Regions from separate parts of the Serratia sp. UGAL515B_01 genome, predicted to be linked through region 2. Evidence: predicted binding sites of a transcription regulator. Region 2 holds the regulator's gene; each other region holds the start of a gene.
The links. The regulator LexA, encoded in region 2, represses DNA repair genes until DNA is damaged. The targets are predictions, from matches to a motif close to TNCTGTATGTACATACAGNA.
Positions count from the first base shown of each region.

Region 1 (3,287 bases), 360 kb from region 2:
AACTGAAGTATGCCGATGTCCCAGCGGGTTTACGTGGCTTGGGCATTACCTTTATTACCACCGGATTGATGGCATTAGGCTTTATGTCATTCTCCGGCGTTCAGTTGTAAAGGCAGGAAGCATTTATGGAAATTATTTTAGGCGTTGTCATGTTTACCTGCATCGTCATGATGCTGGCGTTGTTGATCTTGTTTGCCAAATCCAAGTTGGTGAATACGGGTGACATCGCGGTTGAAGTTAATGGCGATCAAGATAAAAGTTTTACTGCCCCTGCGGGCGATAAATTACTCAACATGCTTTCTAGCCAGGGGATCTTTGTCTCTTCTGCCTGTGGTGGTGGTGGCTCCTGTGGTCAATGTCGGGTAGTCATCAAAGAAGGTGGTGGGGATATTCTGCCGACAGAACTTTCCCATATCAGCAAACGTGAGGCTAAAGAGGGTTGCCGTCTGGCATGTCAGGTCAATGTGAAGCAGAACCTGAAAATCGAACTGCCAGAAGAGATTTTCGGCGTAAAAAAATGGGACTGCGAGGTTATTTCCAACGATAACAAAGCCACCTTTATCAAAGAACTTAAGCTGCAAATTCCTGATGGCGAGGATGTGCCATTCCGTGCCGGAGGATTTATCCAGATAGAAGCCCCTACGCATGAAGTGAGTTATGCAGATTTTGACGTACCGCAGGAATATCGTGGTGATTGGGATAAATTCAATCTTTTCCGCTTTCGTTCGGTCGTTAAAGAGAGCACGGTACGGGCCTATTCAATGGCCAACTACCCCGATGAGAAAGGCATCATCATGCTCAATGTGCGTATCGCCACGCCACCACCGAACAACCCGGATGCACCGCCAGGTATTATGTCCTCGTATATCTGGTCGCTAAAAGCGGGGGATAGGGTGACGATCTCTGGGCCATTTGGTGAATTCTTTGCCAAGGATACGGATGCCGAGATGGTCTTTATCGGTGGTGGTGCAGGCATGGCACCTATGCGCTCACATATTTTTGATCAACTGAAGCGTCTGAAATCCAAGCGTAAGATCTCTTTCTGGTATGGTGCCCGCTCACTGCGTGAGATGTTCTATGAAGATGATTTCAATCATCTGCAGGAAGAGAATGAAAACTTTACCTGGCATGTGGCGCTTTCTGACCCTCAGCCAGAGGATAACTGGACGGGATATACCGGTTTTATTCACAACGTTCTGCTGGAAAATTATCTCAAAAATCACCCTGCGCCAGAGGACTGCGAATTTTATATGTGCGGGCCGCCAATGATGAATGCGGCAGTAATCAAGATGCTGAAAGATTTGGGCGTTGAAGACGACAATATCATGCTTGATGACTTTGGCGGTTAATGCGTGCCTCCGGTGGTAGTTGCGTGAACGGTTGGATGCAGGTTGGTAAAAACTGTAAGCGGACTTGAAGAACGTTATTCCGACGCGTTCAAGCTCTACTTGGGGAAAAGTTAGTGAGGCGGTTATGCTGATGGTATTTGTTGCATCATTTGTGCTGTTTATACTGGTTGTGGGTGGTATGTCGCTAGGCTATGTATTTCGGCGCAAAACCCTGCAAGGTAGTTGTGGTGGTATCACTTCCTTGGGAATAGAGAAAGTTTGCGACTGTCCTACTCCCTGCGATACGCGCAAGAAACGCATGGCAAAAGAAGCTCTGCGACGCGAACAACTCAATAAGCACCGCATTCTCTGAAGCTGAAAGGCCCTGCTGATAGGGCCTTTCAGCTGCCGGTACTTTTCCTTCATCCGTAGAACAGCGTGTTGATGATGTACGCACTATTGAGCTTTCTGTTTGTGACTGTATACTTATACAGTTATCTTGGAGGGCTATGCGTAAAATCATTCATGTAGATATGGATTGTTTCTTCGCTGCAGTTGAAATGCGCGATGATCCCAGCCTGCGCGATATTCCATTAGCCATTGGTGGCAGCGTCGAACGACGTGGCGTGATAAGCACAGCAAATTACCCTGCGCGCCGTTATGGAGTGCGTAGCGCAATGCCTACCGCTATGGCCCTCAAACTGTGTCCCCATCTTAAATTACTACCTGGGAGAATGGCGGCCTATAAGGAAGCTTCGCAGCATATCCGTGAAATTTTTGCTCGCTATACCCCCCTGATTGAACCTCTTTCGTTGGACGAAGCTTATCTGGATGTGAGCAACAGTAGCCAATGCAATGGTTCTGCTACGCTGATCGCTCAAGAGATCCGTCAGGCGATTTCCGACGAACTGAGTCTCACCGCTTCTGCAGGTATTGCACCAATCAAATTCCTTGCAAAAATCGCTTCCGAATTGAATAAACCTAATGGTCAGTTTGTGATTGCTCCCGGCCAGGTACCCGCATTTCTGCAACAACTGCCGTTGAGCAAAATTCCGGGGGTGGGCAAGGTTACAGCTAACCGCTTAGAGGAACTGGGGTTAGTCACCTGTGCAGATGTACAACGCTATGATTTGGCAGCGTTACTAAAACGTTTTGGTAAATTTGGCCGAGTGCTGTGGGAACGCTGCCAAGGGATCGATGAGCGAGAAATCTCTCCCAATCGCTTACGAAAATCAGTGGGTGTAGAACGAACCTTGGCGAAGGATATTCACTATTGGAAAGATTGTGAAAAGCTGATTATCGAGAAGCTCTATCCAGAGTTAGAGATGCGTTTGCGCAAGGTCAAACCGGATCTCTGCATTGCCCGGCAAGGCGTCAAGTTTAAATTCCAAGATTTTCAACAGACTACGCAAGAGCATGTTTGGCCTGTTCTTAACAAAGAAGATTTGATCAACGTTGCGCGTCAGGTATGGCATGAAAGGAGGAACGGCCGTGGTGTGCGGCTGGTTGGCCTGCATGTGACGCTACTGGATCCTCAGCTTGAACGGCAATTGGTGTTGATGTGGGAATAATAACCAAACTTGAAGCTGTTGAAGAGCATTATGTATGAGGCGAATGAGCCCACAGTTCAGACACGGAGATAGCCCCAGCAAGGTCATTGGGGCTTGAGCATTAAGCGCGTTCAGGAATGTTTTTCAGCAACTCAGTCAACAGTGTCCAGTATTGACCCACGCTGGCGATGTGGACTTGTTCATCAGGCGAATGCGGCCCGGTGATGGTTGGCCCAATGGAAACCATATCCATATCAGGGTAAGGTTTTTTGAACAGACCACATTCCAGACCTGCATGGATCACCATGATGTTTGGTGTTTTGTTGAACAGTGTCTGGTAGGTTTCGCGTACCAGTTGCATTACCGGTGAGTGTGCATCCGGCTGCCAGCCTGGGTAGCTACCTTTAGC
Region 1 is NZ_CP109901.1:3,118,087-3,121,373, reverse strand. Features, by position in the region: gene nqrE (NADH:ubiquinone reductase (Na(+)-transporting) subunit E) at 1-110, shown strand, start outside; gene nqrF (NADH:ubiquinone reductase (Na(+)-transporting) subunit F) at 126-1,349, shown strand; gene nqrM ((Na+)-NQR maturation NqrM) at 1,474-1,701, shown strand; gene dinB (DNA polymerase IV) at 1,838-2,899, shown strand; gene pepD (beta-Ala-His dipeptidase) at 3,000-3,287, opposite strand, start outside.
Region 1: a site for LexA is predicted at 1,805-1,824, ahead of dinB (DNA polymerase IV). Genes of this name have one in related genera too.

Region 2 (3,287 bases):
AATAGAGGCTTGTGAGAATAAACACGATTGCAATCACGATCACAGCATTGTGACAAAGAAAAAATAAATAGACCGGGAACACCTTATGTTCCCGTTATCGAATGCGGGATGAGGTCCCTGATTAGGTATCAATGCTCCCTTTCTACCGGCCAGATTAATTGGCAATTATCTTGCTGAGAACCAGGTTCCGTGAAGACGATGGCGGTGCCACATCCACCACAATACAATGCCCCGAAGTGCCAGAAATACGGTCAAAGCCAACCATAAACCATGATTACCTAATACAGGCAGGGTCAGTAGGGTAACACCATAGCCGATCGCCGCCACCGCCATACTGTTGCGCATCTCGGTACCACGGGTAGCACCGATAAACATGCCGTCCAGTAAATAACACCAAACACCCACCAGAGGTAGCACCACTTGCCAAGGCAGGTAATGGCCAGCCAGCGCACGAAGCTCAGGCAATGAAGTCAATGCAGCCACGATCTGCTGCCCGGCAAGCAAGTAAATGACGGCAAAACCACAGGCAACCAAGCACGCTTGCCGACAAGCGGCATGCCAAACCTTGCGTAATCGACGATCGTCATGTGCGCCATAGGCATAACCCGAGTGCGCCTCTACGGCGTAAGCAAAACCGTCCAGCGCGTAGGCGGTAAACGTCAGCAAATTCATCAGCACCGCATTGACCGCCACCACGCTCCCTCCCATTCTGGCCCCTAATAGGGTAATGGCAGCAAAACACAGTTGCAGTAATAGCGAGCGCAGCATAATGTCACGGTTAAGCGCCAAGAGCTGGCGCAGATTACCACGCCAAGCTGTGAGTAATATTGCCAGCGAAATCCCGTGTAAACGTAATACCCGTAATGATAACCATAAGCCAAGCATTAGCGTTGCATATTCCGCAATAACCGTCGCTGCTGCAGCCCCTTGCACATTCCAACCCAGTCCCATCACCAGCCAGATATCCAATACGATGTTCAGCAGATTGCCGCTAATCAGTAAAATTACCGGCGCACGTATATACTGGACACCCAGCAGCCAGCCCAACAGCACCATATTGGCTAATGCTGCGGGGGCACTCAACCAACGGACCTCCAGAAATAGTCTTGCTTGTGCCAACACGTCCCTATCGCCACCGACTACATGCAGTGCAAGCGTGATCAACGGCGTACGCAACACCACAATAGCCATCCCTGCCAGCAGAGCCAGTAAGAATGGTTGTATAAAAGTACGCGCCAATTTCCGTGGGTCTTGCGCTCCCAACGCCTGTGCCGCAAGGCCGGTAGTGCTCATGCGCAAAAATAGCATCAGCATAAACAGGAAGCTGGTCACCATAGAGCCGACGGCAACACCACCAAGGTAAATCGGGCTGTCAAGATGACCGATAACGGCTGTATCAACCAAACCGAGCAAGGGAACCGTAATATTGGAAAAGATCATCGGCAGTGCAAGGCGCCACAGCGCTTTGTCGGCATCGCTGGTGAAAGTAGAAAGCAGGCGCATAGCAGTACGTTCTCAAGGCAGGGTCAGTTAAGGATGAGTTAAAAAAGAAATCGCACTAGGGCTGCACGATATACCCTGCTATCTTTCAGGTAACGGCATTGTTTACGCAGCCCTTCAAGTTACAGGGATGTTGGTTACCTGTATCTTGAAGTTACTTGGGTATATTGTCTGTGCATTGAAAGAAGATGGTCGATAAACGTGGGCACCAATACCTGGTAAAACCTTTAGAGCCAGTCACCGTTACGGATCACCCCAACCGCCAAACCTTCTATAGTGAAATTCTGTTGACGCAGATCAACCACTATCGGCTGAAACTCACTGTTTTCCGGCAGTAACTCAACAACGTTACCGTGCTTTTTCAGACGTTTTACAGTAACTTCGTCCTCAATACGGGCGACGACCACCTGGCCGTTACGCACATCCTGAGTTTTATGCACTGCCAGCAAATCGCCATCCAGAATGCCAATGTCACGCATCGACATACCGCTCACTCGCAGCAGAAAATCTGCATTAGGTTTGAACAGGGAAGGATCAACTTTGTAATGCCCTTCGATATGTTGCTGAGCCAGTAAAGGTTCACCAGCAGCGACCCGACCTACCAAAGGCAGCCCCTCTTCATCTTCCATCAGCAGGCGAATCCCCCGAGAGGCACCGGAGACGATTTCGATGACACCTTTACGGGCCAGTGCCTTCAGATGTTCTTCAGCAGCATTTGGCGAACGGAACCCCAGACGTGTTGCGATCTCGGCACGCGTTGGTGGCATGCCCGTTTGAGAAATATGATCGCGAATCAGGTCATAGACCTCTTGCTGCCTGGTAGTTAGTGCTTTCATTCCGCCCCCTGTTTGTTTATACAGTCTTGCTGTGAGTATATACAGGTAAATATAGATTGGGAACCTAAGAATGAATAAAAATCAGGGATTAGCGAACTTGTTCGCAACATTGTCACCTTAACTTCAAGCAAAATGCACCCAAAGCACGGAGCCCCAAACAAACAGCGCCAAAATAATCGTCAAAGATACCGCCGCCGAACCCATGTCTTTCGCCCGCCCCGATAATTCGTGGTAGTCCGCTCCTACACGGTCAACGACAGCTTCAATGGCACTGTTGAGTATTTCGATAATCATCACCAGCATTACCGAACCTATCAGTAAAATCCGTGCTACGGCACCGACATCCAACCAAATCGCCAGTATGATAGCCAACACGGCAACAACCAGCTCCTGGCGGAATGAGGCCTCGTTGTGCCAAGCTGCTGATAAACCTTTATATGAATAACCAACGGCTTTCACAATACGTTTTAGACCAGTGATTTGATTTGCCATGGTAAGGGGACCTTTCTCAGCGGTAAATGATAGAACCGTCACCAATTCAGGATACAGCAAGGCATTTTTTGAGCATAAGGCTAGCCCTGCCATAGTGGTCAGCGCTGCAAGCTGACACACATACGGTATAATCTAATTAAGTCTATCCATTGCCTGGATGGTTCTGGATTTCCCAACACCACAGACCTGTTACCCGGTTTCTGGTATTCTTGCGGCGCATTGCTAACAAGAGGCTTCACGTTGTTATGTCAGGTTGGCGTAAAATTTATTATAAATTATTGAGTTTACCAATGAAATTATTGGTAAACAGTAAGGTTATCCCTTCAGATCCGGTCATGGAGTTAGGGTTAGACCCCTCACGGCCGATTTTGTATGTTTTACCTTATAATTCCAAGGCGGATTTACTGACTTTGCGCACCCAGTGCCTAGAGCAAGATCTGCCCGATCCCCTTAAACCAC
Region 2 is NZ_CP109901.1:3,480,824-3,484,110, forward strand. Features, by position in the region: gene zur (zinc uptake transcriptional repressor Zur) at 1-67, shown strand, start outside; gene dinF (MATE family efflux transporter DinF) at 166-1,503, opposite strand; gene lexA (transcriptional repressor LexA) at 1,728-2,336, opposite strand; gene OK023_RS15710 (diacylglycerol kinase) at 2,460-2,828, opposite strand; gene plsB (glycerol-3-phosphate 1-O-acyltransferase PlsB) at 3,074-3,287, shown strand, end outside.

Region 3 (3,287 bases), 2.1 Mb from region 2:
TAACGCACGTTTTGATACCGTGTTCAGCCGTATAGAAGAAGCATTGACCCAAGTTGCCGTAACCGCCGAAAATCATGATCTGAGCAAGGCACTTTCTCATCTGCTAAAGAACTTACGAGCCATTGACGCTCAATTAGCCAATATAGAGTCAGAACAGACATTAGCTAACGGACAACAGGAGGAAAATAGTCTCTCAGACGATAGGATCACTGGCTGGAGCGATATTCGCCTGCGCATCAGTCGCCATCTGACACCAAAATCGGCGTTGTTCCGCCATGCAATACGCATGTCAGTAGTATTATGTACAGGTTATGCTTTCATTAAACTTACAGGGATGCAGCACGGTTACTGGATCCTGCTGACCAGCCTGTTTGTCTGCCAACCTAACTACAACGCTACACGCAGGCGCTTGGCATTACGCATTATTGGGACTGTGGCGGGCATTTTGATTGGCCTACCGATACTGTACTTTGTGCCCTCGCTAGAGGGGCAGATGATTCTAATCGTTCTCTCTGGGGTATTGTTCTTCGTCTTTCGTACCGTCCAATATGCCCATGCCACAATGTTTATTACCCTACTGGTCTTATTGTGCTTTAACCTGCAGGGAGAAGGATTCGAAGTTGCTGCCCCGCGTATCTACGATACTCTGTTAGGATGCGCCATAGCCTGGGCGGCTGTGAGTTTCATTTGGCCCGACTGGAAATTTCGTCAACTCCCCGCCATTGTTCGCAGAACATTGAATGCCAATTGCCGCTACCTTGATGCGATCATGGTGCAATACCATCAGGGCAAAGATAACAGTTTGCCTTATCGTATCGCACGCCGCGATGCGCATAACAGTGATGGTGAACTAGCTTCTGTGATCTCTAACATGTCGGTAGACCCTAAAGTGGACAAAGCCTTTCAGGATGTCGCGTTTCGCCTGTTATGTCTTAATCATATTTTTCTTAGTTATATTTCAGCCCTCGGAGCGCATCGTGAACGTCTGAAAAACTCCGCCGTACTAAATTTGCTTAATGACGCGGTATGCTTTGTTGACGATGCATTACACTATGAAAAACAAGATCAGCTACGTATTACTCAAACTCTTGAGAACCTATCAGAGAGAATTAAATTACTGGTTGCTGATCCAGAAAGCAAAGAACAACTGGTGTTGCAGCAAATTGGCTTAGTGCTCGAATTGTTGCCTGAATTGACAGCACTTAATGCACAAATAGAGAACACGCGCTAATTATTGATATGCTGTCTGAATACTCTTTTTTCCGTTCTTGCTTCGAAACCGGAAGGTATTATGACTATGGTTGCATCGAACCATTCAGTAAGTTCTTTTCGTCTCCATCTTGGCAATGCAACATGGTGATACCCGGCCATCGCACCAGCTAGTGACATCAGAATTTTTATGCCCAGACTTTTTTGTTGCTCAAGCAACCTGAGATAGGCTTGCTCAGCACCCAATAGGCGCAGCTCATAGATATTCTGTACGCCAGATCGCCATAGTAAACGTTCTAATGATACATCTATGTTAGGTAAGTCTTTCAACCTGCCTTTGCGCCGTTTTCTAACTTTGATCTCTTTACGTGCTTCACGCACAGCTTGCAAAGCGAGTGCAGATAGTTCTTGGCGCTCTGACCATAATCGTTCGTCTACCCGGTAATACCTCATGGTCATTGGAACACCACGTTTTAAATAGGTCATATTCGTCATGCCCCGTCCACGGAATACCGGTTCAAGACTCTCTGTAGCACGTAAATACAGTTCACCTTCAGCAACTACGGCAAACATCGTGCCATCAGCTAACAATCCATACCCACCAAATTGCGAGCGTGTAGAAATCTTCCCTAACTCAGCAAAGAAGATTTTTGCCTGTTCGATTCTCCTTGCGGATCCTCCTTTCATTAAGACCTCCTTTATATCGATAACAATTATCGAATACATTCACTTATGAAATAAATGTAACTGGAACAACTAATTAAGGAAAATACGCATTATCGCTATTGGTGCCAATCATAAAATCCAGACGTATAAAAAATGATCTCAATTATGCGAAGCATCACGAAAATTTGGGTTGATCTTCTGTCTCGATGGATATACTGTATATAAATACAGTAATATTGCTAGGCGGGATACTACATGGGTACTCAATCACTTTATCAGCCCCATTTCAGTCTGGGTTCTCAGGCAACTGGTCAGGTTGTTGGCACCGTCAAAGAAACCAACAGGTATGGCCTCATTAGTGAATTCGTTTACAACGAACAGCAACCAGTAGTAGCTCAATTGCTGCTGCCTCTACTACAGCAGTTAAGTATGCAGTCGCGCTGGCTGTTGTGGCTGACTCCACAGCAAAAACTCAGCAAATCCTGGATTGCACAAGCTAAACTCCCTGTCCATAAGGTTGTACAACTTAACCAAATTAGCCCTATGGCTACTGTAGATGCTATGGCAAGGGCGTTACTGACAGGAAATTACAGTGTAGTGCTTGGGTGGTTACCCGATCTCACAGAACAAGAGCGCCTGAAATTAAGCCAGGCAGCAGATTTGGGGAACGCTTATGGTTTTATCATGCGCCCCCAACAAGATGTTGCGACTTCACGCAGACACTGTTCAACCATAAAGATTCACTCGCCTTTATATCATTGATTAAATTTAGGACTATTCTCAGCAGCTATTGCCCTTGCCACATTTCCCACTAAGGGATGACACACCGAGCGAGTCCTGGCGCGGCTCCGCTTCGGTTTTGGCTTGTAAGAAAAACCTTATTACTCCCACCAAAATCTTAGTTGATATGTACAGTTCGATGTTTTTTTTTAGAGCTTTATCACATCACACTTGTAACTTTCGCTCTACGTTGTAGACTTTAGCACGCCAAGGTTATCCCAAAACGTCAGAAAAGCTGGCAAAGTAACAGACGAGGGTTAAAACCTTGGCGAAGGAATTTAAACCAAAGGCTCTAGCAAGTTTTAAAGCCTATTGGGTATTTGGATGATAACGAGGCGCAAAATGAAAAAGACAGCTATCGCATTAGCAGTGGCATTGGCTGGTTTCGCTACCGTAGCGCAAGCCGCCCCAAAAGATAATACTTGGTACACTGGTGCAAAACTGGGTTGGTCACAATTCCATGACAATTCATTTGTTAATGGTACTGTAGGTAATGGTCCTACCCATAACAGCCAACTGGGTGCCGGTGCATATTTAGGTTACCAGGCAAATCAGTATCTCGGTTTTGAAATGGGCTATGACTGGCTTGGCCGCATGCCTTATAAAGGTGATGTGAACAATGGTGCGTTTAA
Region 3 is NZ_CP109901.1:1,330,081-1,333,367, reverse strand. Features, by position in the region: gene yccS (YccS family putative transporter) at 1-1,231, shown strand, start outside; gene OK023_RS06135 (TfoX/Sxy family DNA transformation protein) at 1,228-1,896, opposite strand; gene sulA (SOS-induced cell division inhibitor SulA) at 2,131-2,637, shown strand; gene ompA (porin OmpA) at 2,998-3,287, shown strand, end outside.
Region 3: a site for LexA is predicted at 2,089-2,108, ahead of sulA (SOS-induced cell division inhibitor SulA). Genes of this name have one in related genera too.